4 regions of the Arthrobacter sp. GAS37 genome follow, and region 1 is predicted to be linked to each of the others. Evidence: riboswitches for the same ligand, from Rfam matches in the RefSeq annotation. Region 1 holds a riboswitch; each other region holds the start of a gene.
What was found. A riboswitch is a leader RNA that binds a small molecule or an ion and turns the genes downstream of it on or off. The one in region 1 is predicted to bind thiamine pyrophosphate.

Region 1 (7,075 bases):
TCAGGGTCGGTGAAGTAGAAGGCCTCGCTGACCAGGTGGTCCGCGCTGCCGACGAAGGCGTGGGGTTCGTACTGCGCGGCCGAGGCAACAGTCGCGGCGAGCGAGGATTGGTCTTCGAAGAGCAAGGCCGTGTGGAAGAGTCCAGCCTCTCCGCGACCCGGGATCTGGAGCCCGGAGGCCGGCGCGAGGTGCACCAACGGCTTGCCGAGCCTGCCGAAGTAGAGTCCGCCGTCCTGTTCGGCGACGACCTCCAGCCCCAGGGCCCGCTGGTAGTAGTCGACCATGAGCTTCATGTCCCCCACTTTGAGCATGACCGTACCCATGGTGAGTTCGGCAGGAAGGAGATCCTGGCTGGATGTGATGGTCATGTGAAACTCCCGGCTTTTTGTGGCGCCGCCCTTCGGCAACCTCTATCTATCTAAATTACTTGAAGCTTCAATTTATTCCTAATGCCCGGCGCTTCCTGAAATATGTCCCCTCAGCACGGTGCATTGCGGATTCAGCACCACCTCAAGTGACGCACGGGGATCGTTTGCGTAGAGCACGACGTCGGCACTGGCACCTTCGCTGATGCCGTCGGCACCCAGCCACTCGCGTGCGGACCAGCAGGCGGCGTCGAGGGCGGCGGCCGCCGGAATGCCCGCGCGGTGCAGTTCCAGGATTTCCTCGCCGATCCGGCCGTGCTTGATGACGCTGCCGGCGTCGGTCCCGGCGTACACCCGCACCCCGGCGTCGAATGCCTCGGCGACGCGTTCATGCCTGCGCTCCCACAATCTGGTCATGTGCGCGGCGTAAGGCGGGAACTTCGCTTCCGCCTGCTTCGCGATGTCCGGAAAAGTCGCAATGTTGATGAGCGTGGGGACGATCGGCACACCCTGTTCCAGCAGCCTGGGGATATGGTGCGGCAACAGACCGGTGGCGTGCTCGATGCAGTCGATGCCGGCGTCGAGCATGTCGTCGATAGTCCCTTCGGCGAAGCAATGAGCAGTCACCCTGGCTCCCTCCTCGTGTGCCGCGGTGACCGCGTCCTTGACGATGGCGGCCGGAAAGGACGGGCCAAGATCCCCTGCCGAGCGGTCGATCCAGTCCCCTACGATCTTGACCCAGCCGTCTCCGGACCGTGCCTGCTTGCGCACGGCCTCCACGAGATCCTCGGGCTCGACTTCTTCGGCCAGTCCGGGGATGTACCGGCGTTGCCTAGCGATGTGCCTGCCCGCGCGGATGATCCTCGGCATGTCCGTCCGGCGCTGCAGCCAGCGCGTGTCGCTTGCGGATCCTGCGTCGCGGATCAAGAGGGTCCCGGCGTTCCGGTCCGCCGTTGCCTGCAGTCGGGCAGTCTCGTCGTCCACCGCTCCGCCCCTCCCCAAACCAACATGACAGTGCGCGTCGACAAGGCCGGGCAGCACCCATCCGTCCAGGACGACGTCCGGCGCGGCAGCAGGCCGCAGAAAGGTCAGCCGTCCGTCGACCGACCAGAGGCCGCGCCGTTCCTCTTCCGGCCCGGTGAGGACGGCGCCGCTGAACTCGATGATTTCCGCCATGATTCCACCCTAGTTCCCGGGGCCGTTGCCGGCCCGGTCACATCTGTCCTCGGTCACATCTCTCCCAAGCACCCACAGCTGTGGTAGCTTCGTCTACGACCACACGGGGGCCCTTGCAAGGGCTGAGATCGGGCTGACGCAGCCTGCGACCGTTGAACCTGTCCGGGTAATGCCGGCGAAGGAAGTGAGTAATCCTTTGAGCACCAAAGAAACACAGCTGAGCCCTACCCAAAACGGATCGGCGCAAGAGGTGACACATTCCCTCAAGTCCCATTCCCTCGCGTTCCTGGAAGATGCAGAGACGGGAATCCGGGTTCCAGTGACTGAAATCGCCTTGGAACCGTCCCCAAACGGCGAGGCCAACGCGCCTTTCCAGGTGTACCGCACCGCGGGGCCCGGCAGTGACCCTGTGATTGGCCTGGAGCCGTTCCGGAGCGAGTGGATCGAAGCCCGCGGCGATACCGAGGCATACAGCGGCCGCGAACGGAACCTGCTGGACGACGGCAAGTCGGCCGTGCGCCGCGGCGCCGCCTCCGCAGAGTGGAAGGGCGCACAGCCGGTGCCCCGCCGCGCCGTCGAAGGCAAGACCGTGACACAGATGCACTATGCCAAGCAGGGCATCGTGACGCCCGAAATGCGGTTCGTGGCACTTCGCGAGAACTGCGATGTCGAACTTGTCCGCAGCGAAGTCGCCGCCGGCCGTGCCATCATTCCCAACAACATCAACCACCCCGAATCCGAACCGATGATCATCGGCAAGGCCTTCCTCGTGAAGATCAACGCCAACATCGGCAACTCGGCCGTCACCAGTTCCATCGCCGAAGAAGTGGACAAGCTGCAGTGGGCCACGCAATGGGGCGCGGACACGGTCATGGACCTGTCCACGGGCGACGACATCCACACCACCCGCGAATGGATCATCCGCAACTCGCCCGTCCCGATCGGCACCGTGCCCATCTACCAGGCCCTCGAGAAGGTCAACGGCGAAGCCAACAAGCTCACCTGGGAAATCTTCCGCGACACCGTCATTGAACAGTGCGAGCAGGGCGTGGACTACATGACCATCCACGCCGGCGTGTTGCTGCGGTACGTGCCGCTCACCGCGAACCGCGTGACGGGCATCGTTTCCCGTGGCGGCTCCATCATGGCCGGCTGGTGCCTGGCGCACCATGAGGAAAACTTCCTCTACACCCACTTCGACGAACTCTGCGAAATCTTCGCCAAGTACGACGTCGCGTTCTCGCTCGGCGACGGCTTGCGCCCGGGAGCGACGGCGGACGCCAACGACGCCGCACAGTTCGCCGAGCTCGACACGCTCGCGGAGCTCACGAAGCGGGCGTGGAAGTACGACGTGCAGGTCATGGTGGAGGGCCCCGGGCACATCCCGTTCCACCTCGTCCGCGAGAACGTCGAGCGGCAGCAGGAACTGTGCGACGGCGCACCGTTCTACACCTTGGGCCCCCTCGTCACCGACGTTGCTCCGGGCTACGACCACATCACCTCGGCCATCGGCGCCACGGAGATCGCACGCTACGGAACCGCGATGCTCTGCTACGTCACCCCGAAGGAACACCTGGGCCTGCCAAACAAGGACGACGTCAAGACCGGCGTGATCACGTACAAAATCGCCGCCCACGCCGCGGACCTTGCCAAGGGACACCCCGGCGCCCACGAACGCGACGATGCCCTGTCCAAGGCCCGCTTCGAGTTCCGCTGGCGTGACCAGTTCGCACTGTCGTTGGATCCGGTCACGGCCGAAGCGTTCCACGATGAGACGCTCCCGGCAGAACCAGCCAAGACGGCGCATTTCTGCTCTATGTGCGGACCGAAATTCTGCTCCATGCGGATCAGCCAGGACATCCGCGACGAATACGGCTCCGCGGATTCCCAAGCGGCCATCGCCGAAATGTACAGCGGGATGCGCGAAAAGAGCGAGGAGTTCCTCGCATCCGGGGGCAAGGTCTACCTGCCCGAGCTCGAGGTTCCCGCACGAAAACGTGAGGCGAAGTCAGGAAGCCTGAACTAATCAGGAAGCCTGGACTGATCCGGCACGGCTGACATCCGCAATGAAGGACCGGATCATCCGGTCTCCTTCAACTGAGTCATGAGGCCGGTGTCCTCCAGCCGCAACGCGGTGGAGGGCACCGGTTTCCTGCAAATAGCCCGCGATTTCTTCGTACAGGGGTTCCCAACCACCGGTCAGGACAAGCGTGGGGACTCCCGGCACAATATGCAGGGGTGCTTCCCATGGCGGAGCCTGGAGCCGCAGGCGTCGAGCGGTGCGCCGGGCCTCCGGGGTACTGAGGACGGCCGCCTCGGAAGAAAACGCCCTGCGGACGAATTCGCGTTGGTAATCGTCATCGCTGAGTTCGTGGCGGATCCGGAACAACGGCTCCATGAGTGCCCGGTAAGCCGCGGTGGCGGGCAACTCGGCCGTCAATGAAAGACAAGCCGGTTCCACCAACACGAGGGACCGGACCAGGTCCGGCCGCTCCACCGCGGCCAACATCGCGGAAATCGCGCCCTGGGAGTGCGCTACGACATGGCCTCCCCGTGCGGGGCCGGAAGCTGACGCGGCCTCCCGTCCCCCGAGGCACTCCAGGATAATGTCCACATCGGCCGCAACATCGGATTCCAAAGGCTCGGCCTGCGCATCAAAGCCGTGGCGTTTCAGGAACAGTGCATCGTACGCCAGCCCCATGCCGTGCTGTTTCGGCCAAGCGGCAGCGCCGAATGTGCCTGCTCCGTGGACAAACACAACGCGCTGCTTTTGCATTCCCCCAGCCTATGGCACGGGGCTGACAACCCAACTAATCCCCACCGCCACCCTCGCCTCGCAAGCTCGGCCAGGGAACCCCGGCGGCGTGGGCCCCGGCAGTTAATGCCGTTCTGAGCCATCAAAACGACATCTACTGCTTGCCAGTTGGGTGGGACGGCTACTTGCCGCCGAGGAACTTGTCGAAGCCCTTGGGCAGGTTCAGCTGCGAGGGATCGAAGTCGCCGCCGGCCTGGCCGAATGCCGCGCCGGTGGGAACGGCTTTCGCCCGCTTGTTCTCGGCGTCGCGCAGTTCCTGGGCCGCCTTGGCGGGGTTTCCGGAACGGGGCTTCTTCTTGGGCGCGTTTTTGCCCGCCTTGCGGGAACCGCCGCCGAGGCCGGGCATGCCAGGCATCCCGGGCATGCCGCCGCCCTGGGCCAGCTTCTTCATCATCTTCTGGGCTTGCGCGAAACGCTCCAGGAGGCCGTTGACCTCGGAGACGTGGACACCGGAACCACGGGCGATGCGGGCGCGACGGGAACCGTTGATGATCTTCGGAGCCAAACGCTCGTGCGGGGTCATGGAGCGGACAATCGCCTCCACGCGATCGATTTCGCGCTCGTCGAACTGCTCCAGCTGCTGGCGGATGTTCTGCGCACCCGGCATCATCATGAGCATCTTCTTCATGGAGCCCATGTTGCGGATCTGCTGCATCTGGGCGAGGAAGTCGTCCAGGGTGAAGTCTTCCTGGTCGGCGAACTTCTTCGCCATCCGGGCCGCTTCATCCTTGTCCCAGTTCTTCTCGGCCTGCTCGATCAGGGTGAGAACGTCACCCATATCGAGGATGCGGGAAGCCATGCGGTCCGGGTGGAACAGTTCGAAGTCGTCGAGGCCTTCGCCGGTGGACGCGAACATGACCGGTTTTCCAGTCACAGACGCGACCGAGAGGGCGGCACCACCGCGGGCGTCGCCGTCGAGCTTTGACAGCACGACACCCGTGAAGTTGACGCCTTCATCGAAGGCAACAGCCGTGTTGACGGCGTCCTGGCCGATCATGGAGTCGATCACGAACAGCACTTCGTTCGGGATGATCGCCTGGCGGATGCGTCGCGCCTGGTCCATCATTTCGGCGTCGACGCCGAGGCGTCCCGCGGTGTCCACGATCACGACGTCGTGCAGCTTCTGGCGGGCTTCGTCGACGCCGGAGCGTGCGACGGCGACCGGGTCGCCGGTGGGAACATCCAGATCCGAGGTGGTGCCCGGGTGCGGCGCGAACACGGGAACACCGGCGCGTTCGCCGACAATCTGGAGCTGCGTCACGGCGTTGGGACGCTGGAGGTCGGCGGCAACCAGCACGGGGCTGTGGCCTTGGGCCTTGAGCCACTTGGCAAGCTTGCCCGCAAGGGTGGTCTTACCCGCACCCTGCAAGCCGGCGAGCATGATGATGGTGGGGCCGGTCTTCGCCAAGCGGATACGACGGGTCTCGCCGCCGAGGATCTCCTGGAGCTCCTCGTTGACGATCTTCACGATCTGCTGGCTCGGGTTCAGGGCTGCGGAAACCTCGGCGCCCAGGGCACGTTCGCGGACGCGGCCGGTGAACTCGCGGACCACGGGAACGGCAACGTCGGCGTCCAAAAGGGCGCGCCGGATCTCCCGGACGGTGGCATCGACGTCGGCCTCGGTGAGGCGGCCCTTGCCACGGAGATTCTTGAAGGTTGCTGTCAACCGGTCAGAGAGTGAATTGAACACGCGCCGTGCACTTCTTTCAATGGTCTACGAATGGCGGCCGTTCCGACGCACCAATATCTTGACGATTCCTGCCCCAAACAAATCTGACTCAACTGAGGGACTCGACTATCTAGGGTACCAAGACGCGCCTGCAAGATGGCATGCTGGCACAGTGACCAGCAAAACAAGAGTAAATACGTTGCTCATCCTAGGCGCCTCCGGAGATCTGACGGGCCGATTGCTGTTGCCGGGCCTTGCCAGGCTCGTGGCGAATGGCCTCGCAGACGGCCTGAAGCTTGTCGGAGCCGGCTCCGACCCGTGGACGCCGCAGCAGTGGACCAAACGTGTGGGTGGTGCCTTCGAGGATGCCGCCAACGGTGCAGGTGCCGCGGGCAGGAAAGCAATCGCGGCCCTGGAGAAAAGTACCGAATACCATCAATTGGACGTCACGGCGGATGGCCAGCTCGCGACGCTCCTGGCCGGGCTCGAAGCACCAATCGCCGTCTATTTCGCTTTGCCCCCGCACATCAGCCAGAAGGCCTGCGAGGTCCTCACCGCCCAGCAGCTTCCCCCCGGAACAAGCCTGGTGATGGAGAAACCCTTCGGATCCGGTTCCGAATCCGCCCGGGAACTCAACAAGACCCTCGCCGCTTTGGTCCCGGAAGACCACATCCACCGCGTGGACCACTTCCTTGGCAAGGCCACCGTGTTCAACATCCTGGGCCTGCGCTTCGCCAACAGCTTCCTGGAGCCGGTGTGGAACCGGGATCACATCGAGAAGGTGGAGATCATCTTCGACGAAGACCTCGCACTCGAGGGGCGTGCGCGCTACTACGACGGAGCCGGCGCCCTCAAGGACATGATCCAGAGCCATTTGCTCCACATCATGGCGCTGCTGGCCATCGATGCCCCCTCCAGCATCGGCGAGCGCGATCTCCGCGACGCGATTTCCACGGTGCTGCGTGCGAGCAGCATCACCGCACCCTACAAGAAGTCCACCCGACGTGCGCGGTACACGGCCGGCCGGATCGGCGACCGGGACGTGCCGGA
Region 2 (7,075 bases), on a different contig from region 1:
CCGACGAACTCGAGGCCGTGGTGCTGCGGGCTGCCGGTCAGCGGGCGGCGGAGAAAGCTCAAGAAGCGGACTCGGCAATGCCCCACACCGGGAACGGCCGCAACGGCGGGGGCGCGAACGGCGGGGGCGCGGGCGCCAACGGCGGGCCGTCAGCCTAGACGATGTCCTGCGTCTTCGAGAAGCGCGAGATGGCGCGCTGGGTACTGCGGCTTGCGAAAACCTGGATGACAGCGCTGACAGTCGCCGAAATCAGGGCGAAGGTCAGTGCCGAGCGCAGGCTTGCCTCCATGTCATCGTGACCCTTGGGAGGCTTCTTGCCGGTGGACTTTTCCCACAACGCATTGACGAGCTTGGTGCCGACAAAGCCTGCGCCGATGCTCACGCCAGTGCCGAGCAGTTTGATGAGGAGGTTCATTCCGGGACTCCTTGCGGGAGGAAACAGGACCGTCCCCAGCCTAACCCCACTTCAGGGCTGTTCCGGAGCAACGGATGGCGGTTGGCGCCTCAGCCGGAAGAACTCCTCCAAGGCTCCGGGCTTTGGACGGACGGGCACGATGTCACGGTCCTCGGCCAGGATCGCTTCCACCGTGCCGAGGGCGAGTAGCTCATCCAGCAGCGCCAGCGTGGGCGGCATGAGCTTGAGGGTTCCGGCGGCTTCGGCATCCAGGATTCCGCGGACCGGCATCCACAAGGACGATGACGCTTCCGTGGTTTGGTGCTTTGGTTCGGCACCGGAAAGCGGGCAGGCAAGGTAGAAGTATGTGTCGAAGCGCTTGGGCTGGTCTGCCGGTGTGACCCAGTTGGCCCACGGGCGGAGGGTGGCGGCGTCGAGCTTCAGCCCGGCCTCTTCGAACACCTCGCGCTGCGCGGCCGCCAGTACCCGGCCGGCGTTGAACCCGGCGGAAGTGGGCTCGACGGCGATGCTGCTCCGGTGCCATGCGGCGGCGTGCCGCTCGACGACGTCGTCCGCGAAGTCCCAGCCGGAGCTGTCCACGTGATCCACCCGTCCGCCCGGAAAGACAACCATGCCCGCGGCGAAATCCATCGTGCTTACCCGGTGCTGAACGAAAACTTCCAGGCCGCGCCCGGCATCCGCGGGAACCTCCGGGCCTGACTGAATCGTGTGAACGGGGGCCTCGCGGACGAGGATCACGCTTGCGGCGAGCCTAGGTTCGGCCACCGTGGTGCTGTTCGCTTCGACAATGCCTGCCAAGACTGCTCCTTTGCCCGCTTGCTGCGTCACATTCTGCTGGATCATTCTCCCAGTTTCTGTACGCGCCCGCGCCATTCCGGGCCTGCCTGTGCTCACCCGGCGAATGATCCAGCAGAATCCGTCGTTACGCGTTTTGGCACAGCGCCCGCAACCCCGCCAAGGTGTAAACTGAACCACGCCCAAAAGGGTGGATTGATAACGACAGGGGAGCGCCGCCGTCGGGCTCGCAGCAATGCGGCACGGAGGACGGGCGCTGAGAGTGCGGACAGCCGCAGACCCTCGAACCTGATCCGGCTAGTACCGGCGCAAGGGAGTCGAGTTCTCATAGTGCCCGGACCGGCGCGGCGGAAGCCGCTCGCAGGCAACCGGAACACTTTCCCCTCCTGTTCTTCAGGAGGACAAAATGACTGGTATTTCTGCAAGGCCGGGCCTCACCAAGCCTGGTTACAACTGGCGCGTCGTGGACATCGTCGTGGCCGCACTGATCTCCATCGCCGGTGGCGTGATCTTCTGGGCATGGGACCAGATGGCTCTGGTTGTCACGCCCGTCACCGCCGGCTACCCTCCGCTGGGCGGCCTGATCGCTGGCGGTTGGATGATTCCGGCAGTGCTGGGCATGCTCGTTGTCCGCAAGCCCGGTGCGGCAATTTTCTGCGAAATGGTGGCCGCCACCAGCGAGCTCATCATGGGTAACCAGTACGGCACCACGGTCCTGATCTCGGGCCTGCTCCAGGGCCTCGGCGCGGAACTCATTTTCCTGGCCTTCATGTACAAGAAGTTCAACCTGCCGGTGTCCCTGCTGGCCGGTGCCGGCGCGGGCCTGTTCTGCGGGTTGAACGATTCCTTCCTGCCGTGGGGCTGGAACATCGCCTACGAGGTCGGCGACAAGCTCGCGTACATCGTGTTCTGCACGATCTCTGGTGCCGTCATCGCCGGTGCCCTGGCCTGGATCGCGACCCGCGGCCTGGCCAAGACCGGTGTCCTGAGCGCGTTCGCGTCCCGCAAGGCCGCCTCGGAGCCCGTCTTTTCCTGATGCCAAGTCCTGATTCCGGCACCCCTGCTGTGGTGCGACCCGCCGCCATTTCCGCGCAAGGGTGGGGCTGGCGGCACGCTGGCCGCACCACGCAGGCCATCCACGCCCTGGACCTGGACATCCGTCCAGGCGGGCGTGTGCTCCTGCTTGGCCCCTCGGGCGCGGGCAAGTCGACGCTCCTGCATGCCCTGGCGGGCGTTCTGGGCGAGGACGGTGACGACGCCGACGAGACCGGCTCGTTGCTGGTGGACGGTGTTTCGCCGAAGGCCCAGCGGGGCCGTGCCGGACTCATGCAGCAGGACCCCGAAACCCAGGTGGTGCTTTCCCGGCTGGGCGACGACGTCGCTTTCGGCGCCGAGAACCTTTGCGTGCCGCGGGAAGAGATTTGGAAACGCGTCCATGAAGCGCTCGACGACGTCGGGCTGCGGAACAGTGCCAGCGGCGACTTTGCGCTCGACCACCCGACGTCGGCGCTCTCGGGCGGGCAGAAACAGCGCCTTGCGCTCGCCGGCATCCTGGCCATGCGGCCTGGCTTGATCCTCCTGGACGAGCCGACCGCCAACCTGGACCCGGCTGGCGTGCTCGAGGTCCGCGATGCCGTGGGCCGCTGCCTGGACAAGACCGGCGCCACCTTGGTGGTGGTGGAGCATCGGGTCTCGGTCTGGAAAGACCTTGTGGACCGGATCGTGGTCCTCCAGCCGGGCAGATCCTCCTCCACGGGAGGGTCGACGCCAGGGGTGCTTCTGGACGGCGATCCGGACACCGTTCTGGCTCAAGCAAGGGACATGCTCACTGCTGCGGGCGTCTGGGTGCCCGGGTACGTGCCGGCCACCCGGCCACGTTCGGGCACGGCCGCCGGCTCCGGAACAGCAGCCGGCTCCGGGGCGAGGAGTGGGGGAGAGCTGCTGCTCGCTACCCAGGAGCTCGCGGTGTCCCGCGAAAGGCCGCGGCGCCGGGGGTTCAAAACCATCCTGCCCCTTCCTGTGCAGGCCGGACTCGACGCCGAGGTGCTCGCCGGGCAGGCGCTGACCATCACCGGCCCCAACGGTGCCGGAAAATCGACCTTCGCTTTGACCCTCGCGGGCTTGTTGGCGCCGGTGTCCGGCACAGTGACTGCCGCCGTCGGGCTCAGTGAAGGCGCCGGCACCGACCCTTTCAAGTGGAAGGCCCAGCAGCTGATCTCCCGGATCGGGACCGTGTTCCAAGAGCCCGAGCACCAGTTCGTCACCGGCCGCGTGCTCGACGAGCTCATGTTCGGCCCCAAGCACCTTGGCCATGGCGAGGAGCGAGTGGACGAATTGCTGGAGCGGCTGCGTCTGGGGCATCTCGTGGACGCCAATCCGTACACGCTCTCCGGGGGCGAAAAGCGGCGGCTATCCGTGGCCACGGTGCTCGCCGCGCACCCCCGCGTCCTGGTGCTGGACGAACCCACCTTCGGCCAGGACGCGAACACTTGGGCCGAGCTTGCGTCGTTCCTGTCCGAACTGCTCGACGCCGGCACATCCGTGGTTTCCGTAACCCACGACCAGGAATTCAGCTCCGTCCTGGGCGGCACCGAGATGCGGCTCGAGCCTGCGCTCCGAGGCGCGGCCCGGCAGGAAGCGGGTGCGGCATGAGGGAAACCCTGACCCTGCGCGGTAACAACGCCCTTCTCACTCGCGCGAATCCGCTGGCCAAGTTCGTGTCGGTCTTCCTGATCACCTTGGTGTTGGCGCTGTCCATTGACCTGGTGTCCGCCTCGACGGCGCTCCTCGGCGAACTGGCGCTATTCCCCCTCGCGGGGCTCACCGTGCGCTTGCTGTGGCAGCGCGGCTGGCCCCTGATCATCGCGGCGGCGCTGGGCGGCTGGAGCACCGCGATCCTGTCGGCTGACAGCGGCAGGATACTGCTCGACGTCGGGATCTGGTCTATCAGCGAAGGCTCGCTGCAGCTGGGACTCGGCTTCATGCTGCGCGGCTTGGCGATCGCGTTGCCGGCCATCCTCCTGATGAGTTGCACCGACCCCACCGACCTCGCCGATGCCCTGGCGCAGAAGGCGAAACTGCCGCACCGTTTTGTCTTGGGTACCTTGGCCGCGCTGCGGCTCGTGGGGCTCATGGCGGAGGAGTGGCAGACTATCGGTATGGCACGGCGCGCGCGGGGTGTCGGCTCGCACGGGAGCCCGCCGCAACGCTTCAAGGCCATGCTCGGCCAAAGCTTCGGGCTGCTGGTCCAAGCGATCCGTCGGGCGTCCCGCTTGGCTGTGACCATGGAGGCGCGAGGCTTCGGCGGTGGACGGCGGACCTGGGCGCGCGAATCCACCTACAGCCGCCTGGACGTCTGGGTTCTGGCTGGCGGGTTGGTCATCGCAGCCACGGCCGTGCTCGCGGCCCAATGGGCAGGGACGTGGCACTTCGTCTGGCTGAAGCAGGGTTAGAGATTCGGTGAGTCTTTCGAAAGCAAGATTTAATACTCAAATGAGAAAAGATTCTTGAATTGCCTTCCTGGCCGCCATACGCTTGATGCGAGAGTTTGAAACGCCCGCATCGGAGGAGTGGCAGCATGGGATCGACATTGCAGAAAGCGCCAAGGCAGCAAGGATTGCGCCCCAGGCGACCGCTCGCGGTCGCGTCCACTGGCGACCACTGCCCGGTGAGCGGGACGTGGGTGGCGGAGGGCGAAGAGATGCGACCGCAGCGTTTCTTCGAGGGAAACATCATGCCTCCCGTGCAGGACGCGTCCGTGGTGTGGAGGCTCGCCGAAGCCGCCTCCCCTTGGCATGTACTCGTATAGAGCCGGACTGGAGCACGGGCTACAACTGGGCGCGAGCCTGGGAGGACGAGGCCGCGGCGTGGAACAGGAGGGACCGCGAACGCCGTCCGAGCGTCGTCCACTAAGCGCCGCTGAGGATGATGAGCTAGTCCGGATTCGGCAGTCTTTGGTGGCGGCCCGTTTGGTTCGGGCCCGCATCGACAGCAGCATCAGGACACTGCTGCGCGTTCGTGGAGAACGGGTGGCACTGGCGTTGGCGGACCGGCTTCCAGTGACCGGCATTGCGGCAGCTTCTGGAATAAAGCGCATTGAGGTCAAGCGGGTGGGCATCGGCTACCTGGAGCTGCCTTTTAGCGGACTTGGACACGATGTCCACATGCTCGGTCTCAATGGCGTCGCGCGGGCCCTGGCGGCCGCGATGGATGAGAAGTCCAGGTGCGAGGAGCGGATGCAGGCTGCAGTCCTTATGGCCCTGCGCAGCGGGATGTTGGATGTTTTTGCTGTGGCATCCCTGACGGGAACCACGGCGGAGAGGATTCGCGAGACGGTGCGTGGTGCTAAATTGCCAACGTGTATCGCACGAAACGACTAGCATGCGGCAAATACGGCGTGTTGCGCCACAAAATGGGCTCCAGTAGACCATTTGTGATATTTATTGGTCATGACGCAACCGACTGCCGAACACGTAGGTCTCCTTCTTCGCGACGCCCGCGGCGAAAAGGGTTGGACACAGGGACAGCTAGCTTCGGAACTCGGCACCAGCCAAAGCGCCATTGCCCGGATGGAACAGGGCAAGCAGAACCTCAGCCTCCGCATGATCGAGCGCCTTGAGTCGATCTTCGGGCGAACCATCGTCAAAGTCGGCAAACGGCAGATGACCCACTTGCGCGTGGAGGGCGGACGCACGCTCTCCGGCTCGGTGGACGTCAACAGCAGCAAGAACGCCGGCGTCGCACTGCTTTGCGCGAGCCTCATCAATCGCGGCACCACCACCTTGCGTCGACTTGCCCGGATCGAAGAGGTCAACCGGATCGTCGAGGTCTTGACCTCGATCGGTGTCGAGTGCACCTGGCTGAACGGCAACGATCTGCGCATCCGCCGCCCCGAGACCCTGGACCTCGCCTCCATGGACGTGGAGGCCGCTCGCCGCACGCGCAGCGTGATCATGCTGCTGGGCCCCCTCCTCGATGAGGCGGCCTCGTATCAACTGCCCTACGCCGGCGGATGCGATCTCGGGACTCGAACCGTGGAACCGCACATGCAGGCGTTGCGGCAGTTCGGACTCTCGGTGGAGGCCAAGTCCGGCTTCTATTCCGTGCAGGCCCCACCGGCCGACGGCGACCACCGCACCTTCGTGCTCACGGAGCGCGGTGATACCGTGACGGAGAATGCCATCATGGCCGCCGCACACCGCAGCGGTACCACCGTGATCCGCAATGCCAGCCCCAATTACATGGTGCAGGACCTCTGTTTCTACCTTCAGGGACTCGGCGTGGTGATCGACGGCATCGGAACAACCACCCTGAAGATCACGGGCCGCCCGGCGATCGACGTCGACATTGAGTACTTCCCGTCCGAAGACCCGATTGAGGCCATGAGCCTCATCACCGCGGGCATCGTGACCAACTCGGAGGTCACCATCTGCCGGGTCCCCATCGAGTTCATGGAGATCGAACTGGCCACGCTTGAGCAGATGGGCCAGCAGCTCGACATCTCCGGCGAGTACTTTGCGCGCAACGGACGGACGCGCCTCGTGGATGTCACCACCAAGCCATCACGATTGCGTGCCCCGGAGGACAAGATCCATCCGATGCCGTTCCCCGGGCTGAACATCGACAACTTGCCGTTCTTCGCGGTCATTGCCGGCAACGCCGAGGGCCAGACCATGATCCACGACTGGGTCTACGAGAACCGGGCAATCTATTTGACGGAGCTCAACAAGCTCGGCGCCCAGGTTCAACTGCTCGATCCGCACCGCATCTACGTCAATGGCCCCACCAAATGGCGCGGCGCGGAAGTCGGATGCCCCCCGGCGCTCCGACCCGCAGCTTGCCTGCTGTTGGCCATGCTGGCGGCCC
Region 3 (7,075 bases), on a different contig from region 1:
CTCCCGCCACAACGTCCGATGCCGTGGAGCCATGGCCGAAACCCGATCCGATGGGGTGTTGCGGTGTGGCCATGGATTCCTCGCTCATATCGGGACCTTTCGTGTTCAACGGCACAGTGGGTTCAGTAGACCGGTTTGCCCGGCTCGACGTCGCGCACCCACGCAAGGATCCCGCCGTCGAGGTGGCTGACCCGGGTGTAGCCGGCGCGTTGTGCCGCGGCGAGCACCGCAGCGGAACGGGTGCCGCCCTTGCAGTGGAACACGATCTCTTTGTCCTGCGGCAGTTCCGTCCAGGCCTCTCCCGCCAGGATGCGTCCCTGCGGGATGAGCACCGAACCGTCGATGTTCACAATCTCGTGTTCACCGATCTCGCGGACATCCACCAGTTCAAAGTCGCGTTCCCCCGCCGCGCGGGCCTCGAGCATCCCGGAAAGTTCGGTGGCCGTGACGGTCCGAACCGAGTCGCCTGCGGGGGCCGGAGCGATGCCACAAAAAGCTTCGTAGTCGGTCAATTCGGTGATCGGCTCGGCCTCCGGGTCTTTCGAAACCTTGATTTCGCGCCAGCTGCCGCCGAGCGCGTCAAAGAGCGCCACGCGTCCCAGCATGGAGCGCCCGACGCCGGTGATCAGCTTGACTGCCTCCGTCACCATGAGGGAGCCGACAGCAGCGCACAGCATGCCGAACACGCCGCCTTCGCCGCAGGACGGGACCGAGCCGGCGGGAGGGGCTTCGGGATAGAGATCGCGGTAGCTGGGGCCGTGCTTCTCCCAGAACACGCTGACCTGGCCGTCGAAGCGGAAAATGGATCCCCAGACGTATGGTTTGCCGAGAATCGCGGCAGCATCGTTGACCAGGTATCGGGTGGCGAAATTGTCTGCGCCATCCAGGATGAGGTCGTAGCCTGAGAAAATCTCCAAAGCGTTGGATGAGTCCAGGCGCACGTTATGCAGTTGTACGTTGACCAGCGGATTGAGTTCTTTGATGGCATCCCGCGCGGATTCGATCTTCGGCCGTCCGACATCGCCCACGCCGTGGATGATCTGGCGTTGCAGGTTGCTGAGGTCGACGACGTCGTCATCCACAATTCCGAGCGTCCCTACCCCGGCGGCGGCCAGGTACAGCAACGCCGGAGAGCCCAGTCCGCCGGCCCCGATCACGAGGACTTTCGCGTTCTTGAGCCGGCGCTGACCGGCCGCTCCGATTTCGGGAATAATGAGGTGGCGCGAGTACCGTTCCACCTCTTCGGTGGTCAGCTCCGCGGCCGGTTCCACGAGTGGCGGCAGCGAAGACGGCAACGTTTGGGCAGCAAAAATAGTGGCCATACTCCAAAGTATGCCTGCCGCTGCCGCCCGGTCATATTACTGCGCAGTATTGTGGTCATAACTGCAAAGGAAAGGCGGCAGACAAGTGGCTGAGAGTGCACGTATCAAACAGGAGGCGCAGGTCAGGCAAGATCGGACCGTTTCGCCACGCTCGGCGAGGCTGCCACGCGATGAGCGCCGGGCCCAGCTCCTGAACGCTGCCTTGGAAGTCTTCGTTGCCAACGGCTTCCATGGTGCTGCGATGGACGAAATCGCCGAGACCGCCCATGTCAGCAAGCCGGTGCTGTACCAACACTTCCCGTCCAAGCGGGAGCTTTACATGGCACTCCTCGACAGCCACCTGGCCATGCTCACGGACCAGATGCTCACGGCGCTGAATTCGACGTCGGACAACAAGGAACGCGTCCAGGCCGTCATGCGTGCCTACTACCGTTTCATCGCGGGCGATGACCAAGCTCACCGGCTCGTCTTCGAATCCGATCTCATCAATGACCCGGACGTCAGCTCCCGACTGGAGACTTTCAACCGCACCTTCGCCGACGCCGTCGCCAAGGTCATCGCCGAAGACACCAAGCTGCCCCCGCTGGAGGCCCAGCTGCTGGGCCGCGGCCTGGCCGGAATGGCGCAGGTCAGCGCCCGGTATTGGCTCGAAACTGACGGCGATTTGGACCTCGATGTCGCCAGCGATCTGATCTACCGTTTAGCTTGGCGCGGAATCAGTCGCTTCCCGAAAGAGTCCTAGACTACAAATAGAAGACTGAGTAATTTCTTGATTGGCTGGGAGGCCCCGCTGTGGAAGTAAAGATCGGCATTCAGAATGTTGGCCGTGAGATCGCGCTTGAGTCCGCTCTCGATGCCGAGGCTGTTGCCAAGATCGTGAGCGAGGCCATTGCCAATGGCACGGACCTGCGTCTGACCGATGAAAAGGGCCGCCAGGTCATCGTTCCCGGCAACGTCCTCGGATACGTGGAGATCGGCGCCGAGGAAGTACGCCGGGTCGGATTCGGCGCTCTCTAAGCAATACGCAAGAACACCAGCGAGCCAGGAGTCCGCATGCTCTCACTTGTCATCGTGGCGCTAGCCACCATCGCCTCAGGCTTCATCGTCTGGGGAACTGACAAACACCGTGGCACGTACGGAATAACCCTGCCCGCCGGCGTTTCCGTCGCTGTCGCCATGCTGAGTTGGATGATCTTCATCCAACTTGGCTTTGGCTACCAGCCTGGCATGACGTGGATCCCGTGGGTTCTGCCCATCATTCTGGGTACCGTGGCCGCCGCAGTGGCCGCCTACTTCCTGGGCCGCCATCGGACGCGGCACAACACCGCCCAGCTGACCGCGGCCCTGCGACTCTAGCTGGCGCTGCGCGAACGGGCCGGCGACACTCAAACGGGCCGGCGACACTCATATCCGGGCGTCGCCTAGCTGTTTGCGTGTCGCGGATAAACTTGGGTGTCACCCGCTTCTGTGCAGAGGCACAGCCTGTTTCCTTGTGAATCCGTGACCACCACCCGTTGGGGTGCGTGGTCACGGTCCATTAACGCACCGGTTGCCGCCGTTTTCTCCATAACGGGTCCGGATTCGGCTTGGCTTCGGTGCACATCCAGGTGGATCCGATGCGGATTGGGTGTCTCAGTTGTTTGGAACCACACCCTGGGCCCACGCCCGTAGGGATCTTCGAGGTTTCCGAAGCGGTCTTTGCGGTAGCCGAGCGCCACCCTCCAGACTTCCGAGATCCCGTCCGGATCCGGGGTGTCGATTCCGACTTCAACCGTCCGATAGAGCCCCGGTTCGGCCGCTGCCCCGGCTTCCGCGGCTGCTTCGCTGGCGCTCGTGGCCGCCCGGATGTCGCGTTGGGTCACAGCGCTCCCGGCGTCATGGGAGGTGTACCGGATGAACACCCGGTTGTACCGCCAGTCGAGGTCCGGGTGGTGGTTCTGCTGCTCGGCGATGCGCCCGACGGCGGCAATCAGCTCCAGTGCGGCAGCCGACGTCGGGCATTTGTAGACGGTGGCGAGGCCGCCCAGGCGGTACCGCCAGTCCGGCAGTTCCGCCAGGGCGTCGTCGATCGCGGACCTGGTGAGGATGTCATCTTTGCCGGCCATCTGGGCTCCTTCGCTGACGTGGAATTCGCAGGAATCCCCGGAGCGGCCAACATAGGCCGCTAGAGGAACTCGGCCCGGCCCTCCATCGCCGAGGACGCCAGGGCGTGTTCCCGGCGCGGGATGCGGCCCGCCTGCTTCGCCAGCCTACCGGCGATGACCGCGTGTTTGAAGGCCTCGCCCATCTGCACCGGGTTCTGCGCACGGGTCACCGCGGTGGCCAGCAGCACGGCGTCGCAACCGAGCTCCATGGCGAGTGCTGCGTCGGACGCGGTGCCGATTCCGGCGTCGAGTACTACCGGGACCGAAGCGCGGGACACAATCAGCTCGATGTTGTGGGGATTCAGGATGCCCAGACCGGTGCCGATAGGCGCGCCCAAGGGCATCACCGCTGTTGCTCCGAGGTTTTCCAGTCGAAGCGCCAGGACAGGGTCGTCGTTGGTGTAGGCGAAGACCTTGAAGCCGCGGTCCACCAGTTTCTCCGTCGCATCCACCAACTCCACGGCGTCAGGCAGCAGCGTCTGTTCGTCGGCGATGACCTCGAGCTTCACCCAATCCGTTTCCAACGCCTCACGGGCAAGCTCGGCTGTCATGACAGCGTCCTTGGCGGTAAAACAGCCGGCCGTGTTGGGCAGGACACGGATGCCATGGTCCACGAGCAACTGGAACAGCGAACCTGTTTCAGTCGGCGAGTACCTCCGCATGGCCACGGTGGTGAGTTCGGTGCCGGAGGCCAGTAAGGCTGCCCCCAGGCCGTCCAGGCTCGGGGCTCCGCCGGTCCCCATGATGAGGCGCGAGCCGAACTCAACACCGTCGATCACCAGGGCGTCGGTTCGGGTGGTTGCTGCTTGAGTGCTTGCTGCGGTCATGGTTCAGCCTCCCTGTACTGCGGTAACGATTTCGAGTTCGTCGCCCTCTGCGAGCGCGGTAGCAGCCCACTGGCTGCGCGGCACCACTTCGGAATTGCGTGCGACGGCGACGCCGATCTTGCGTCCGTCGGCCGCCTGGCCTCTGGAGTCCACAACCCTTCCGGTGATGTGGCTGACGAGGGTGGTCACGGACGCGTCGTCGCTCAACGTGTGGTCTGCGCCGTTCAATTTGATGTTCATGCGTGGTCCTTCGGAAGGGGATATGAGGTATCGGCCGATGGGCCGTCCGTTGAGGCCCGTGGTACTGAAAGCGGGCGGGAGAAGCGGTCCGGGCGGAATTTGTTCCACCGGGGATCGACGGCGCCATCCATGAGTCCGACGCAGATTTTCGCCGCTGCCGGGGTGAGGAGCACGCCGTGGCGGAAGAAGCCGCTGGCCACGATGAGGCCCGGCACGGTTCCTTCGCCTTCGCGACGTTCCACACGGCCCAACAGCGGTGCATTGTCCGGAGTGCCTGGACGCGCTCGGGCAGTTGCTTCCAGGAGTTCCAGTTCGGCCACAGCCGGAACCAGAACCTGGGCGTCGCGGAGCAATTGGTACACGCCGCCGGCCGACACCGGGTTGGCCGATCCCCCCGACGCCGACAAGCCGTCTTCACGTTGCGTCGCGCCGACCACCACGGTCCCGTCGTCGCGGGGCACGATGTAGACGGGCACTCCGCGCACCATTCCACGGACCGTGGCGGTGACCAGGGGTTGCAGGTGGTCCGGGACGCGCAGCCGCAGTATGTCGCCGTACACGGGACGCAACGGGAGCGACATTCCATCCGGCAGGCCGTTCAAGCGGGCGGCATCCAGTCCGTTGGCAACCACTGTTTCCGTGGCGAGCACTTCGATTCCTGAGTCCAGCACAGCCCCGACGACGCGCCCGTCCTCCCACAGGAGGCCCGCCGCGGTGTCCTGGACCGCAAAACCGCCTTCGGCCCCCGGAATCCAACTGGAATCGCCGGGCTGGTGGTCTGCCAGCGCGCCGAGAATCGCGGCCGAAAGCCGGCGCGGATCCACTTGGTGGTCGCCCGGGATGTCGAAGGCACAGGAAATCTGCGGGCTCAGCAGCGGCTCACGCTCCCGTGCCTCGCGCAACGGCACGGATTCCACCACCAGGCCGTTGGCCAGCTGGACATCCCTGAGATCGGCGAGCGCCCGGCGGTCCGCAGCGTCCGCGCCGACGGCGAGGGTCGGCGTCGTGCGGTAACCCGTGCTGCGTCCGGTGCTTGATCCGGTCACATTGCGTTCGAAGTCCGGCCACAACGCCGACGATTCGAGCATGAGCTCCAGGAGGTCCTCTTCCTGGTAGTGCAGTTCGCTGACGGGCGCCAACATGCCCGCCGCCGCGAAGGTGGCGCCGCTGGCCGGCGCGGGATCGATCAGGGCAACCGAGCGGCCGGACCTGCGGGCTTCCCACGCGATGCCGAGGCCAATGACACCGCCTCCGATCACCGCCACATCCGCGTGCAGGGGTCCGTGCTGGGTGTTTACTTCGTCCATGGGGTCCTTCCCTACGCCGGTACTAGCCGGATCAGGTCAAGCGGTCGGCGCTGAAGCCCTCTCAGCCGCGCGGCGATTGTGACTGCCGCCGCGGCTCCCGCGGTACCAGCCCAGTTTAGAGGAACTACTCTGTTTCCATGACCCAGCACCATGTCCACACCACCGCCCGCCTGTACCTCTGCACCGACGCCCGCAAGCAACAGGGTGATTTTGAGCAATTTGTCGATGCCGCATTCGAGGGCGGCGTGGACATCATCCAGCTGCGTGACAAGACAATTGAGGCGGCCGAGGAACTGGAGCTCCTGGAAATCCTGCAATCCGTGGCGCATCGTCACGGCCGTCTCTGGGCAGTCAACGACCGCGCGGACGTAGCATCCCTCTCCGGCGCACCGGTGTTCCATATCGGCCAAAAGGACATTCCGCTGCGCTCGGCCCGGAAACTGCTCCACGACCGCACTATCATCGGTCTCTCCACGCACACGCCGGAACAAATTGACGCAGCCATCGCCGCGTCACCCAGCCGCAGCGGACTGGACTACTTCTGCGTCGGGCCGGTCTGGGCCACCCCCACCAAGCCGGGACGCTCCGCCGTCGGGCTCGATCTGGTGAAGTACGCCGCCAACGCGGTGAAGCAGGCAGACGAAGAGACCGTCGGCGGTGTTGTGCTCCCCTGGTTTGCTATCGGCGGTATCGATCTCAGCAACGTGGAAGAGGTGGTGCAGGCCGGCGCAAGCCGTGTCGTTGTGGTGCGAGCCATTACCGAAGCACAGGATCCGACGGCGGCAGCCCAGGCCCTTCTGGCTGCCTTGGACGCAGCGGCGGCCTAGCGAGACGCCGGAAGATTTTGGAGTTACCCTGATTTTCGTGTCACATCAGCGGGTAGCCCCGAATGTCAGTGAAACGTCGAACCACCTCGCGGAAGCGCTGGCGGCGCTTCGGACTGAACTCGAGCTGCCCGCAGGTTATCCCATTGAAGCGCTGCGCGACGCTGAAGCCGCGGTTTCCGGACACACCCTGCCAGCGCAGGATCTCACGGACGTTCCGTTCATCACGATCGACCCGGCCTCTTCCATGGATCTCGACCAGGCCCTCTTCATCGACCGGTCCGGGGATGGTTACAGGGTTCTCTACGCCATCTCCGATGTGCCCTCCTTTGTGCCCCCGGGAGGAGCGCTCGACGCCGAGACCCGCCACCGCGGGCAAACGTACTATGCCCCGGATGGCCGCATACCGCT
Region 4 (7,075 bases), on a different contig from region 1:
CCTGCCGGCCGGGAAAAGCTCGGATCCTCAGTCCGACACGCTGCAGCGCCCGCCGGAACGGGCGCTTCATCCTGTCCTTCCCCGGCAGGAACCGGGTTCAGCCGTGCAACCTTGGAGCATCGAAGAACGCCGTTTCGTAACGGCAGGATTGGGCAAACGCCTCCATCATGGCGGCACGCTCCGCAGGTGTTGCGGCCTGCGCGGCGGCGTCTGTGATGTCGATCGCCTTGCGCGTGGCCTCGGCGAACGCCTCGTCTGCGTAGGTACGCAGCCAGTCCGCATAAGGGTGCTCGTCCGACGCTCCCGCCTGTATATAGCCATGGTGGAGCTGCTGTCCCACCTCGGCGTACAACCAGTAGCAAGGCAGCACGGCAGCCAGCAGGACGGCATAGCTGCCCGACGCCGACGCCGCAAGCAAGTGGTCCACGTAGGCCTTGGTGACCGGGCCCAGCTCTCCGCTTACCTGGCGTCCGCTGAGCCAATTCCGATGCAGCTCGGACTCGACTTCAAGGCACATCTGCGAGCCGCGGGCCCAGAACAGCTGTTCGGTTTCGCTTGGGGCGAGGGCGCTTGCCCGCGCCAGGACCCGGGAATAGCCGTTGAGATAGATGGCATCCTGCGACAGGTAATAGCTGAATTGCGCTTCGCTGAGCCCACCGGATTGCAAATCCTGGATGAAGTCCAAGCCATAAATGGCCCCAAGTTCCGTTTGGGCGGCGTCCCACATCCGGACGGCAAAATCGCCCGGTTGAAGGGCGTGCTGGAGCGCGTGGAAATGATGGATCGGCCCGTTGCCCTTCCCCACTTCCAGCACCTCGGACTGGGACAGCGCCTCCTGAAGCCAAGGCTTGACCACACGCAAGGCGGACTCCCAATCGCCGAGCCGCGCCTTGGCCGTCGCCATCGCCGACGACAGGGAACACCCCGTGCCATGGCTGTTGCGGGTCTCCACGCGTTGGCCGGCGAATTCCACCACGTCCTGGCTCAGGACTCCCCCGGTGTTGACCAGGGCGTCGGGGCAGCCGGCTCCCTGAAGATGGCCACCCTTCACCAGGACGGTGTTCCCACAGGCGGCAGCCAGGCGTTTGCCTTGCTCCAACGCCGATGCCCAGTCAGTGGCTTCAGGTTCGCCAAGCAGCATGGCCAATTCAGGAAGGTTGGGGGTCACCAAGTCAGCGAGGGGCAGAAGTTCCCGCAGGGCAGTTTCAGCAGACTCCGCCAGGAGCCGGTCGCCGCTGGTGGCGATCATCACCGGATCCAGCACGACGACGGCGGGACGCGCCTCGCCGAGCCAGCGGCGGACTTCGTGGATGACCGCCGCGTCCCCGAGCATGCCGATCTTGACGGCATCAACCGTGACGTCGTCGCTAATGGCGTCCAACTGCTGGCGCAGGAACTCCACGGGAGGCACGTGGACGGCAGTGACTCCCTGGGTGTTCTGCACGGTGAGCGCCGTGATGACGGCCATGCCATAGCCGCCGTTGGCCGCGATGCTCTTCAGGTCTGCCTGGATCCCGGCACCACCCGAAGGATCCGAGCCGGCAATGCTGAGGACCCTCGGGATAGGTCGCCGGACGGCCTTGAGCGGGTAGACGGCTGATTGCGCCGAAACTGTCATGCGAGACATCCCTTCGCCGGTGCTAACCGGACAGGTTCAACGGGTCTGGTCTCAGCCGGCTTGGTGCGCGGCACCCCGTGTCAGTCCCCTAGCTTAACCCGGATCACACCTCGCCCGCTGAAATCCCCCTTTGCAACCGCACTGTGGGGAGGTCCGGTGGATTGGCCGGCAACGCCGAAGCCCCGGCGGTTTCCACAGGAGCGGAAACGGCCGGGGCTTCGGACAGGGTACTGCGCTTAGAGTTCGGACTTGGGCACGCCGACTCCGAGGATGATCGGTTCCGCTGCCGCCGTCGCCTTCGCGGGAGCCGCGTCCGTCGCCTTGGCCTCGTGCGCGGCCCCACCGGAGGCAGCCGCGGCAACCTCGTGGTGCTCCACGTTGGTGGCGTTGGCGGAACCCTGGGCCCGGCTGGCACTACGGTTGCGGCGGCCTCGGCGTCCACGCGAACCCGATTCCCCGGATTCTCTGCTTGCAACGCCCGCGGGGGCACCTGCGGGCGCTTCCTTGGCTTCTGTTGCCGTCGCCGCGGTGTCCGGAGCTTCTCCAAGGCCCGCGAATGCCTGTGCCAACAGATCCAGGCTCATGGCAGGTGCACCACTCGCCGGCTCCTCTTCGTGGTGGACGAAGGGCAACGCAACTTCCTCGCCGCCGAATCGCAGCACAGGCTTCGAACGTTCCTCGCTACTCGAAGCAGCGGCGGGAGCCTGGACCGGGGCCGCCGGGGCCTGGACCGGGGTGGCTTCCGCTACGTGCCGGTCGGCGAGCAATTCCGCCGCGTGGTGGAGCTCGTCGTCGTGCAGGTGGGCAGCGTGGGCTGCAGCCGCGATGGTGGCAAGGGCTGCGCGGGTGGCCGCCTGGCGATTCGGATCAGTGGATTCCACTGTATGGACCGGAACAGGAGGGGTGATCGGAAGCTCGGCCGTCCCCTGCCCTGTCCCCCTGCCGCGGCGACGCTTGCGCTGCTCCGGGCGGACGGCCGGCTGTGATTCCGTCCGCGGGTGGTGGTGTTCAGCGGCCACCACGTTGGCCCGACGGTGCTCCACAGGCTCGTCGTGCGTGACGATTCCACGACCGGCGCACGTTTCGCACTGCTCGCCGAAGACCTCAAGCAGGCCGGTGCCCATGCGCTTGCGGGTCATCTGCACCAATCCAAGCGACGTCACTTCGGCGACCTGGTGCTTGGTGCGGTCCCGGCCGAGGCACTCGACCATGCGGCGCAACACGAGATCGCGGTTGGATTCCAGGACCATGTCGATGAAGTCGATGACGATGATTCCGCCGATATCGCGCAAGCGAAGCTGGCGCACCACTTCCTCGGCAGCCTCAAGGTTGTTCTTGGTGACGGTTTCCTCAAGGTTGCCACCGCTGCCGGTGAACTTCCCAGTGTTGACGTCAACAACCGTCATGGCCTCGGTGCGGTCGATCACGAGCGAACCACCGGAGGGCAGGAAGACCTTGCGCTCCAATGCCTTGTGGATCTGTTCGTCCACGCGCCATGCCGAGAAAATGTCCTGATCCGAGGTCCACTTTTCGAGGCGTCCCACCAGATCGGGCGCCACATAGGTGACGTAGGCCTCGATGGTGTCCCAGGCTTCATCGCCGGAGACGATGAGCTTGGAGAAGTCCTCGTTGAAGACGTCGCGGACAACCTTGATGGTGAGGTCCGGTTCGCCGTACAGCACTTCCGGGGCCAGGACCTTGGTGGAGGTGGACTGGCTTTCGATGCCTTCCCACTGGGCCCGCAGGCGGTTGATATCGTGCGTCAGCTCTTCCTCGGAAGCACCCTCGGCGGCGGTGCGGACAATGACGCCCGCGTTCTCCGGGAGGCGATCCTTGAGGATCTTCTTCAGACGGTTGCGCTCGACGTCGGGCAGCTTGCGGGAAATACCGGTCATTGAACCGCCGGGCACGTACACAAGGTAGCGGCCAGGAAGCGAAATCTGGCTCGTCAGGCGTGCGCCCTTGTGGCCCACGGGGTCCTTGGTGACCTGGACCAGCACGGAATCGCCTGATTTCAGGGCGTTTTCGATGCGGCGAGGTTTGCCTTCCAGGGTAACGGCATCCCAGTTGACTTCACCGGCGTACAGCACGGCGTTGCGGCCGCGTCCGATGTCCACGAACGCAGCTTCCATCGACGGCAGCACGTTCTGGACCTTGCCCAGGTAGACGTTGCCGATCAGGGAATCCTGCTGTGTCTTCGACACGAAGTGCTCCGCGAGCACGCCGTCTTCCAGGACGCCGATCTGGATCCTGTCGTCGCGCTGGCGGACGATCATTTGGCGGTCGACGGACTCACGGCGGGCCAGGAATTCGGCCTCGGTGATGACCTGGCGGCGGCGGCCGGTCTCGCGGGACTCGCGGCGGCGCTGCTTCTTGGCTTCAAGGCGGGTGGAGCCCTTGACGCTCGTCACGCGGTCGGAGCCGGTGGTGGACTCAACGTGCGCGCGGGGAGCGCGGACACGGGTGACGGTGTTGGGGGGATCGTCGTCTCCGCCGCCCGTCAGCTCCAAGTCCTGATCGCCACGACGGCGACGCCGACGACGGCGGGAAGTCACGCCTTCTTCGAGGACTTCCTCAGTACCGGCTTCTGCCTCGTCCTCGGACTCCGCGGACGTTTCTTCTCCCGCGGCTTCATCACGCTCGTTGCCCCGGCGTCCACGACGCCCACGGCTGCGACGCCGACGGCGGCTGCCGGCTTCGTCCAGTTCGTTGTCCTCGGAAACTTCTTCAGCGTCAGCCTGCGGTTCTTCTTCGACGACGGCCGGCCTGGCAACTGCGCTCAAGTCCGGTGCCTGGAAGATCATGGAGGTGACGGACCCAGGTTCCAGGAACAGCGAAGCGATCGGGCTTGCAGCTTCCGCCTCGACGGCCGGCTCCTCGGTGCTTTCCTCGGGCGCAATCTCCGCAGCCTGCGGCTCCGCAGTGGTTTCCTCGGCCGCAACCTCAGCAGCCGGCGTTTCAACCGGGGCTTCTTCAGCGACGGGCTCGGCGCTCTTTGCCCTCGTCGTACGACGGCGGCGGACTGGCTTTTCGGGGGCAGCTTCGGCCCCCGCCGCCATTTCAGCCTCGACGACGGGAACCTCCGGCGCCTCGCGACCTTCCGTGGAAGCTTCTGCAGCGAAACCTGGCAGCGGCTCGGGAGTTTCGACCTTCTTTCGAGCCCTGGTGCGCCGGACAGGAGCCTTGGGCGCTTCGATGTCCGTCGCTTCGGCGAGGGGCTCAGCGGCGGCTGCGGCAGCTCCGGCGTCGGGGGCTTCATCCGCGGCGACCGTCTTCGGTGCCGCCTTGCGGCGGGTGCGGGTAACCTTTTTGGGTGCTTCGGTGGTCTCGGTGGACGCCGCATCTTCGGCGGCGGCTACAACTTGCTCGTTATCCATATGTGGCAACACTCCTGCCCTTGCGCAACCGCCACATCCGGTGCCCAGAGGGGCAATATTGTCAAAACCCGCAGGCGTTGACAGAAGTCAGTAGTAGTCTTTCCGGTTCGCACCAGCATGGGGGTGCGGCATCCACGGAAAGCCGGCTTCGCTCCAAACCCGTTGTTCTAATGCCACAACCAGGTGCCGTCCATTGCCACTGCGGCCCTACCGGGGATCATTGGATCCTGGGCATGCCCTGCATATGACTGGCGGTCTTGGGAACAAGATACCGGACCGGATTCCGCATGTGGATCGGCTTCCGGCCATGTTCATTCTCTCACACGCCCGCACTCCCGGCAGGAAGCACGCCCTGAAAGCTTCCGTGCCGCCGCCCTGGCTGGACGCGTCCTCCAGCCGTCGCGGCTAGAATCCTCCCAAGAGCAGTCCCCGGTCCTGCGCCGGGCCATCCAGAAAAGGACAGCCAACCATGCCGAGCCCCGCCAGCCCGAACCTGGCCAATAACGATGCCCGCTCCGTCCGGCAGGAGAAAACCGGGAGGAACGCCGCCGACGCAGCCATGCCCCGCATGGTCCGCGACCGCCCCTTTGCGTGGCTCTTGCTCGCCACCGGCGCCATAGCGTGGCTGGCATCAGGGGCGCTCGTGCTGGAAAAGTTGCAGGTCCTGATCGACCCCAACCACATAACGGCCTGCGACCTCAATCCGTGGGTGTCCTGCGGCAGCGTCATGAAGACACCGCAGAGTTCGGTTTTCGGTTTCCCCAACATGTTCATCGGCATTGTTGCCTTCACCGTGATCATCACCACCGCCATGGCGATCTTTGCCGGGGCCAAGTTCGCCCGCTGGTACTGGATCGGACTGCAGACGGGCGTCACACTGGGGTTCATCTTCATCGTCTGGCTGTGGTCCCAGGCACTGTATGTCATTCACATCCTGTGCCCGTTCTGCATGGTGGTGTGGGCATGCATGATCCCGCTCTTCGTCTTCGTGACTATCAGGAACGTGACGCACGGGGTCATTCCAGCCCCCGCAGGCCTGGCCAGGATCCTCAGCGAATCCGGTTGGATCATTTCCGCACTGCTCTACGTTGCCGTGATCGCGAGCATTTTCTTCGCCTTCATCAATGTCTTCATCGGCACGTCCGGTTACTGAGCACTTATCCCTTAACTGAGGCATTAACAGCAGAAGGGGCCCTTGTTCACCTTGAACAAGGGCCCCTTCCGCTTTCGCCTTGGCGGTAAACTACGCGCCGAACCAGATCTTGATCTCGCGCTCGGCGGAATCCACCGAGTCGGAACCGTGGACCAGGTTCTGCTGCACAGCCAGGCCCCAGTCGCGGCCGAAGTCGCCGCGGATGGTGCCCGGTGCCGCCGTCGTCGGGTCCGTGGTTCCCGCAAGGCAACGGAAGCCTTCGATCACGCGGTGGCCCTCGAAGATGGCAGCGACAACCGGGCCGCTGAGCATGAACTCAACCAGCGGCTCGTAGAACGGCTTGCCCAGGTGCTCTTCGTAGTGCTGCTCCAGCAGCTCGCGGCTGGCGTTGACCTTCTTCAATTCGACCAAAGAGTATCCCTTGGACTCGATGCGGGCGAGGATGCTGCCGCTCAAGTTTCGGGCGACGCCGTCGGGCTTGATCAGTACAAGGGTGCGCTCAATGCTCACGGTTGCTCCAATGTTGAGTGTGTGGGTTTCCCAGCCAGTTTACGGGGTTTCGCTCAGGCGGACTGCCCGGCAGAGTCTTCCCCGTGCGAAGCGTTCCACTCGGCTTGCTCACGATCGCGCTGGGCGTTCTCGCGGTCGATCCGCATGCCGGCACGGATGCCGTACCACCAGCAGGCCGCGAAGAGGATTCCCACCACGAACATCGTGGGCTCGACGAAGCCGGACAGAATCAAGACCAGCTGCAATACCCAGCCGAGACCGATGCCCCACGGCTTGCTGAGGACGGCACAAGCCAGGATCAGCACAAGGCTCAGGGTGATTCCGAAAGTCAGGATCAGAGCCGGCTGCACCTCGCCACGCTTCAGTCCGAAGACAGCCAAGGTGGCGAAGAACGCCACGAAGGCCTCCAGAAGCAGA

Region 2: another riboswitch for thiamine pyrophosphate. It lies ahead of ABH924_RS11555 (ECF transporter S component); the one in region 1 lies ahead of thiC (phosphomethylpyrimidine synthase ThiC).
Region 3: another riboswitch for thiamine pyrophosphate. It lies ahead of thiO (glycine oxidase ThiO); the one in region 1 lies ahead of thiC (phosphomethylpyrimidine synthase ThiC).
Region 4: another riboswitch for thiamine pyrophosphate. It lies ahead of thiD (bifunctional hydroxymethylpyrimidine kinase/phosphomethylpyrimidine kinase); the one in region 1 lies ahead of thiC (phosphomethylpyrimidine synthase ThiC).

Annotation. Positions count from the first base shown of each region.
Region 1 is NZ_JBIYDB010000015.1:84,126-91,200, reverse strand. It holds gene ABH924_RS13765 (VOC family protein) at 1-368, opposite strand, end outside; gene ABH924_RS13760 (amidohydrolase family protein) at 447-1,541, opposite strand; TPP riboswitch at 1,635-1,742, shown strand; gene thiC (phosphomethylpyrimidine synthase ThiC) at 1,738-3,567, shown strand; gene ABH924_RS13750 (alpha/beta hydrolase) at 3,568-4,317, opposite strand; gene ffh (signal recognition particle protein) at 4,478-6,046, opposite strand; gene ABH924_RS13740 (glucose-6-phosphate dehydrogenase) at 6,198-7,075, shown strand, end outside.
Region 2 is NZ_JBIYDB010000011.1:89,075-96,149, reverse strand. It holds partial or broken gene mnhG (monovalent cation/H(+) antiporter subunit G) at 1-56, shown strand, start outside; gene ABH924_RS11565 (DUF4235 domain-containing protein) at 155-415, opposite strand; gene ABH924_RS11560 (NUDIX hydrolase) at 467-1,258, opposite strand; TPP riboswitch at 1,407-1,543, shown strand; gene ABH924_RS11555 (ECF transporter S component) at 1,617-2,246, shown strand; gene ABH924_RS11550 (ABC transporter ATP-binding protein) at 2,246-3,862, shown strand; gene ABH924_RS11545 (energy-coupling factor transporter transmembrane component T family protein) at 3,859-4,662, shown strand; gene ABH924_RS11540 (hypothetical protein) at 4,788-5,018, shown strand; gene ABH924_RS11535 (hypothetical protein) at 5,239-5,589, shown strand; gene ABH924_RS11530 (UDP-N-acetylglucosamine 1-carboxyvinyltransferase) at 5,659-7,075, shown strand, end outside.
Region 3 is NZ_JBIYDB010000001.1:280,730-287,804, forward strand. It holds gene ABH924_RS01295 (SDR family NAD(P)-dependent oxidoreductase) at 1-88, opposite strand, end outside; gene moeB (molybdopterin-synthase adenylyltransferase MoeB) at 123-1,322, opposite strand; gene ABH924_RS01305 (TetR/AcrR family transcriptional regulator) at 1,408-2,064, shown strand; gene ABH924_RS01310 (DUF3107 domain-containing protein) at 2,115-2,339, shown strand; gene ABH924_RS01315 (hypothetical protein) at 2,376-2,678, shown strand; gene ABH924_RS01320 (4a-hydroxytetrahydrobiopterin dehydratase) at 2,744-3,427, opposite strand; gene ABH924_RS01325 (thiazole synthase) at 3,487-4,293, opposite strand; gene thiS (sulfur carrier protein ThiS) at 4,297-4,533, opposite strand; gene thiO (glycine oxidase ThiO) at 4,530-5,840, opposite strand; TPP riboswitch at 5,831-5,951, opposite strand; gene thiE (thiamine phosphate synthase) at 5,978-6,667, shown strand; gene ABH924_RS01345 (RNB domain-containing ribonuclease) at 6,705-7,075, shown strand, end outside.
Region 4 is NZ_JBIYDB010000038.1:23,978-31,052, reverse strand. It holds gene thiD (bifunctional hydroxymethylpyrimidine kinase/phosphomethylpyrimidine kinase) at 98-1,618, opposite strand; TPP riboswitch at 1,610-1,706, opposite strand; gene ABH924_RS20600 (Rne/Rng family ribonuclease) at 1,855-4,995, opposite strand; gene ABH924_RS20595 (vitamin K epoxide reductase family protein) at 5,465-6,148, shown strand; gene ndk (nucleoside-diphosphate kinase) at 6,239-6,658, opposite strand; gene ABH924_RS20585 (DUF4233 domain-containing protein) at 6,712-7,075, opposite strand, start outside.